2 regions of the Nocardia sp. NPDC060249 genome follow, and region 2 is predicted to be linked to the other one. Evidence: riboswitches for the same ligand, from Rfam matches in the RefSeq annotation. Region 2 holds a riboswitch; the other holds the start of a gene.

Region 1 (3,231 bases), on a different contig from region 2:
AGCCGGTCACGTAGGTGGCGGGCATGAATCGGGCGTCGCCGGCGGCCGAGTCGTCGGCGATCACGCGACCGGCCTCGTTGGGCACCGTGCCCGCCTGATCGTCGAACGGCAGCTGGGTGACGTTCTGCGAGAGGTAGCCCACGGCGCGGTACACGGCCTGGATGTCCCAGTCGGTGAAGTTGCCGGTGCCCTTGACATTGCCGGTGCCGTCGAGCTGAGTGCGTTCGGTCTTGAGGCCGACGACCTTGCCGTCCTCGCCGAGGATCTCGGACGGGGACTCGAAGAAGTGCAGGAACAGCTTGTGCGGGCGGTCGCCGTGGTCGCGGATGGCCCACTGCTCCAGGGTGTTGGCGACCATGTCGACCTGCTTGGAGTTACGGCGCGCGGCTTCGGAGCCTTCGTCGTAGTCGATGTCCTCGGGGTTGACGATGACCTCGATGGTCGGCGAGTGATCGAGTTCGCGCAGCTCGAGGGGGGTGAACTTGGCCTGGGCGGGGCCGCGGCGTCCGAAGACGTGGACCTCGAGAGCCTTGTTCTCCTTGAGCCCGTTGTAGACGTTCGGCGGGATCTCGGTCGGCAGGAGTTCATCGCCGGTCTTGGCGAGCACGCGGGCCACGTCGAGGGCGACGTTGCCGACGCCGAGCACGGCGACCTTCTCGGCCTCGAGGGGCCAGGAGCGGGGGACGTCGGGGTGGCCGTCGTACCAGGACACGAAGTCGGCGGCGCCGTAGGAGCCGTCGAGGTCGATGCCGGGGATGGCCAGGGCACGGTCGGCGTTGGCGCCGGTGGAGAAGATCACCGCGTCGTAGAACTGGCGCAGGTCGTCGAGAGTGATGTCGGTGCCGTAGTCGATGTTGCCGAGCAGGCGGACCTGGTCTTTGTCGAGGACCTTGTGCAGGGCGGTGATGATGCCCTTGATGCGCGGATGGTCGGGGGCGACGCCGTAGCGGATGAGACCGAAGGGCGCGGGCATGCGCTCGTAGAGGTCGATGCTCACGTCGGCATCGGACTTCATCAACGCGTCGGCGGCGTAGATACCGGCCGGTCCCGCACCCACGATCGCAATGCGAAGTGGGCGAGTCGCTGCACTCTGTTCGGTCATTTCTACGCGCACCCTTTGGTCGAGAACTGTTTGACGGCGTCAACTTAGCTTAGGCTAAGTCGGCGATCCGGCTTGCTGGCAGCTGTCATCGAGTTGGCAACAGCACGCAGTCATGGCGATTCTAGCTGCGGCATTGCGGTCACCCGGCGCGCGGTGTAGCTGCCCGCCCGGGTCTGTCAGGATTAGAGCATGAACGAGGAGCAAACAGGCTCGGATGACCAGCCCGTAGTGGTGGATCAGACCGACAAGCGTTCCATCGTCCCGTTCGTCGCGGCCGCGGTGATCGCGATCATCGTGCTCATCGGCATCGTGGCGGGTGGACTGCTCTCACCCGCTGAGAAAAATGTCACAGAGGCCGACCGTCTCGCGGCCGCCGTCACCAACTATATCGACGCGCGCTCGCGCAGCGACCTCCGTCCGCCGACCGGTGTGGCCTGCCCCGGATTCGACGAGGAGAAATCCGGCCTCGGCGAACAGCTCGGTGGCCCGAAATCCACTGTCACGATCGACGGCAAGGGTTTCGAGAACGCCACCGTCAACGGCGACCGCGCCAAGATCGACGCGGCGCTCGTTGTCAACGGCAACCCGGCGGCGAGCAACTGGAAACTGACCCGCGTCGACAGCGCGTGGCTGGTGTGTTCCTTCTGAATCGTTTGACACGATGACCGGTGCCGAGGCAATCTCAGATCGCAAGGTCATGAGTGCCAGCGTCAAGCCCCGGCTCGCTGGTCGGCAACCCTCCTCCGCGGTGGGGTGCTCCGGGTGACGACCTGGCCGTGTGTTCGGGGATTTCCGGCACGGCAAGAGCGGATTCACGCAGGAGGATCGACATGACTTACGCCGGCGACATCACCCCTGAGAAGGCGTGGGAGCTACTCACCGAGCACCCCGGCGCCGTGCTGGTCGACGTGCGCACCGAAGGCGAGTGGGCACACATCGGCATTCCCGACACCAGTTCCATCGAACGCCCGGCCCACTTCATCGAGTGGGTCGACGGCACCGGCACCCGCAATCCCGAGTTCGGCGTGCAGCTCGAGCAGGCGCTCGCCGGTCGCCCCGACGACGCACCCGTGGTGTTCCTGTGTCGCTCCGGTCAGCGTTCCGCGCACGCGGCGAACCTGGCGACCGCGGCGGGCGTGGCACCGTCCTACAACGTGCTCGACGGTTTCGAGGGTGGTCCCGACGCGTTCGGTCAGCGCGGCAGCACCGGTTGGCGCGCTGTCGGCCTGCCGTGGCGTCAGGCATAAGGAGAAAAGCATGATCACGGGTGGTTCGTTCGACAAGCCACTGCCCGAAGGCGTCGGCCCCGGCACGCTCGGCGTGCGTGGCGGTCTGCGCCGTTCCGGCTTCGACGAGACGTCCGAGGCGCTGTACCTGACCTCCGGCTTCGTCTACGAGAACGCCGAAGCCGCCGAGGCCGCGTTCACCGGCGATGTCGAGCACTTCGTCTACTCCCGTTTCGGTAACCCGACCGTGGCCATGTTCGAGGAGCGCATCCGCCTGCTCGACGGCGCCGAAGCGGCGTTCGCGACCGCGTCCGGCATGTCGGCGGTGTTCACCGCGCTCGGCGCCCTGCTGAAGGCGGGCGACCGTCTCGTCGCCGCCCGCAGCCTGTTCGGGTCCTGTTTCGTGGTCTGTAACGAGATCCTGCCGCGCTGGGGCATCGAAACCGTCTTCGTCGACGGTGACGACCTCGACCAGTGGGAGCAGGCCCTCTCCGTCCCGACTCAGGCCGTCTTCTTCGAGACCCCGGCCAACCCGATGCAGACTCTCGTCGATGTCCGCAAGGTCACCGAGCTCGCCCACGCCGCGGGCGCGAAGGTGGTGCTGGACAACGTCTTCGCCACCCCCCTGCTCCAGCGCGGTTTCGAACTCGGGGCCGACGTGGTGGTCTACTCCGGCACCAAACACATCGACGGCCAGGGCCGTGTCCTCGGCGGCGCCATCCTCGGCGCCCAGGACTACATCGACGGCCCCGTCAAAACCCTGATGCGCCACACCGGCCCCGCCCTGAGCCCGTTCAATGCCTGGACCTTGCTCAAGGGCCTGGAAACCATGCCGCTGCGCGTGCGCCATTCCACCGAGTCGGCCCTGCGGGTGGCCGAGTTCCTGGAGACCAAGAATTCGGT
Region 2 (3,231 bases):
GCGCAGCGGATGCACTGCCAGCAGGTCGATTCCGATGCCGACGGCGGCGGTGATCGCGACCACCAGCACGATGGTCAGCCATAGCGGCAGACCCTGCTCGGCGATGAACCACCAGCCCAGGATCGAGCCGAGGGCGAACACCGCGCCGTGCGCGAAGTTGATGACATTGGTGACGCCGAAGATGAGCGTGATGCCCACGGCGAGCAGCGCGTACGCGTTGCCGTGGACCACACCGGCGATGAGCGTGTCGAGCATCAGCGGTTGCCGGTCGGCACGAACTTGCCTTCCTTCAGCACCAGTTCACGCGGGGACACACCCTTCGGACGCCGCGATTGCTGGTCGAAAGCGAAAGTGCCCAGGCCGATTCCGGTGAACTGCGTCTCGGTCTTCAGTCCTTCGAGGACGCCCTCGCGGGTGGCGCCGCCCTTCTTCGCCGCCTGCACCACGACGGTGAGCGCGTCGTAGGCGTAGACATTGAAATCGCCGGGATCGGTGTTGAACTTCTTGCGGAACTTCGTGACGAAGTCCTGGATCTTCGGATCCGGGTCGGCCGGGCTGAAGATGCCGTTCACGATGTCGCCCTCGGCCGCCGCGCCCGCCAGCGAGATGAACTGCGGTGTGTTCTGGCCGCCGAAGAACTGGCCGGAGAAGCCGACGTCGCGCAGCTGCTTGACCACCAGCGCGCCGTCGGGACCGTAGCCCAGGTGCACGAACGCCTCGGGGTTGGCCTCGCGGCCCTTGATCAGGATCGGCTTCACATCGGTGGAGTCGGGCAGGATCGGCGAGGAGTAGACGATCTCCACGCCCTTCTCCTTCGCGAACTTCTCGAAGAAGCCGAACGCCTGCTTGCCCCAGTCGGTTTCGAGATAGACGACCGAGACCTTCTTCGCCTTCTTCGACACCCATTCGGCATTGCGTTCCTGGAAGACGTCGAGGGTGATCGACGGGCTCCACGAATAGTCGCCCGCCTTGGTGAAATCGACCGAGGAGTTAGTGAAGCCGTACTGAACGAGCTTGCCGCGGTTATAGATCGGCGACGCGGCGATCGAGGCAGGCGAGGAGAAGTCGCCGAGTTCGGCGATCACCGATTTGTCGTCGACGAATTTGGTGGCGATCGGGACGGTCTGTTTGGGATCGGATTGCGAATCCTCCCACTTCAATTCGACCTTGCGGCCGTTGATGCCGCCTGCCGCGTTGATCTCGTCCAGCGCGAGGTCGAAGCCCTGCTGCCACAGGCGGCCGTACTCCGCCGACGGTCCGGTTCGCGGACCGGAAACACCGAAATACACCGTGCCACTGCCGGAGTCGGCACCGGTATCGCTGCAGCCGACCACCGCGGCAGCGACGCCGACTACGGCGAGAGCGCCCGCCACGATCTTGAAACGACGCCGCGAACCGACCGAGAACTTACTCATTGCTGATTTTCCTTCGAGCTTGAATACAGCGCTTGCGCTATCTGTGCGATATCGCCTGGTCGTCACCCGGGGCACCCCACCGCAAGCGAGGGTTGCCGATCAGCGAGCCGGGGCTCGACAGTGCTGATACTCGTGACCGTGGGCCGAAATCTAGCAGCGAATTCGCGTGTATCCGTCGCACCTTCCGGGTATCCGATACGACTGTTGGACAGTCGGATACGGCACTAGCTGCGGTGATCCGCGAGGCGCCGTTTTGCGATCAGCTCGAGACAAAGACCACGCCCGGTGAACTCCGATCAGCGCAGGGTGCGACAAATCATTGTCGGCGAGCGCCGGGCGCGGTATTCCTGTTCCTATGACCACTGTGCTGAGCGGCGGGCTCGAACTCGCAGGCGACTACTGAAACGGCGGACCGGGGGTGAGCGCCGACGGGCAGAACAGTCGCAACGATCTGTGTCGTAGGGATTCTCGTCGGCGCGCAGCTGTGCGCGGTGCCGGGCGACTCGGCCACGGCACCGGACACCGGCCGCGCCGCGGCGTCCTGGACAACCACTGCTTTCGGGCTCGCCTACAGAACAGGCCCTCCGGCCCCCGGCCCGCTGCCGGGTTCGCGGAGACACCGCCCGCTGAGCATCGGGGGTCCGGCGGCGACGGCCTTGTCCGCCCCTGTGGTGATCGCGGCGCCGAGTTCGAGCACGGCCCTCGCCGCGAGGGGTCCGCCTCCTCGATGCGCGCGCCGCGCTCGGTTCTGTGCTGCCTCCGCCGCCGGGCCCGGGCCTTTCGCGTCACCATACGGAACCTGCCTCTCGGCCGGTGCCTATGCTGAGCGTGACAGTCCGTCACGTATAACCCGGAGGCAACGTTGCCGAACAACCTCGAAGCCAGCATCGACATCGCCGCACCGCCGGAGAAGGTCTGGTCGGTACTCGCCGATCTGCGCCGCATGTCCGAGCTCAGTCCGACAACCCTGAAGATGGTCGCGCTCGGTGGCGTCCGCGACGGCGCTTTCACCGTCAACGTCAACAAGGTGGGCTGGAAGGTCTATCCGACCACCTCGCGGATCGTGCGCTTCGAGCCGAACCGGGCGCTGGCGTTCCGGATGAACGAGAACCGCACGGTCTGGGCCTACGAGCTCGAGCCGACCGCCACCGGCACCCGGGTCGTCGAAACGCGCACCGTCGACGCCAAGGGCCTGCCCGGCTGGCTGCGGGGAACGATCAAGGTCGCCATGGGCGGCGAGGAGAAGTTCGAGGCCGACCTGGTCTCGGGGATGCGGGAGACGCTGAGCAAGGTGAAGGTCGCCGCCGAGCGCTGACCCGATCCACACCTGAGCCCGCCGGAACTTTCCGGCGGGCTTTTTTCGTCACGGCAGGTTGTCGCGGATCTCGTCGAGTGCCTGTGCGCTGCGCGTGAGCAGTTCCTGCACCGCCGCCAGTTCGGCCTCGGTGAATCGCTCGGCCAGGGTGCGCTCCACCGCGATCGCGCGGGTGTCGGCATCGGCCATCACCGAGCGTCCCGCCTCGGTCAGGCGGGTTTCCAGCACGTTCTTGTGCCACTCGTGCGGGGTCCGATCCACCAGGCCGCGCTCCTGCAGGTTGGTCAGGACGGTGTTCATCGTCGGCGGGGTGACGCCCGCCAGCCGGGCCAGGGCGGCGGCCGAGATGCCGGGGTTCTCGGCGAGGTGCAGCAACGCGCTGTACTGCGCAACGGTCAGCCCGGCCGGTTTCAGCGCGGCAGTCTTGGTCGCGATCAGGGCTTGCTCGGCGCGCTTGATATACGAGCCGAGCCTCTCGGCGGCGGGCATGGACGTCATGGG

What was found. Region 2 has a riboswitch for S-adenosylmethionine ahead of ACFWFP_RS24995 (ABC transporter substrate-binding protein). Riboswitches for the same ligand answer to the same signal wherever they lie in the genome.
Region 1: another riboswitch for S-adenosylmethionine. It lies ahead of ACFWFP_RS30030 (rhodanese-like domain-containing protein); the one in region 2 lies ahead of ACFWFP_RS24995 (ABC transporter substrate-binding protein).

Annotation. Positions count from the first base shown of each region.
Region 1 is NZ_JBHXAQ010000013.1:70,723-73,953, forward strand. It holds gene ACFWFP_RS30020 (FAD-dependent oxidoreductase) at 1-1,102, opposite strand, end outside; gene ACFWFP_RS30025 (hypothetical protein) at 1,292-1,750, shown strand; SAM riboswitch class IV at 1,796-1,915, shown strand; gene ACFWFP_RS30030 (rhodanese-like domain-containing protein) at 1,933-2,349, shown strand; gene ACFWFP_RS30035 (O-succinylhomoserine sulfhydrylase) at 2,360-3,231, shown strand, end outside.
Region 2 is NZ_JBHXAQ010000007.1:344,024-347,254, forward strand. It holds gene ACFWFP_RS24990 (ABC transporter permease) at 1-255, opposite strand, end outside; gene ACFWFP_RS24995 (ABC transporter substrate-binding protein) at 255-1,415, opposite strand; SAM riboswitch class IV at 1,439-1,553, opposite strand; gene ACFWFP_RS25000 (SRPBCC family protein) at 2,278-2,730, shown strand; gene ACFWFP_RS25005 (MarR family winged helix-turn-helix transcriptional regulator) at 2,779-3,228, opposite strand.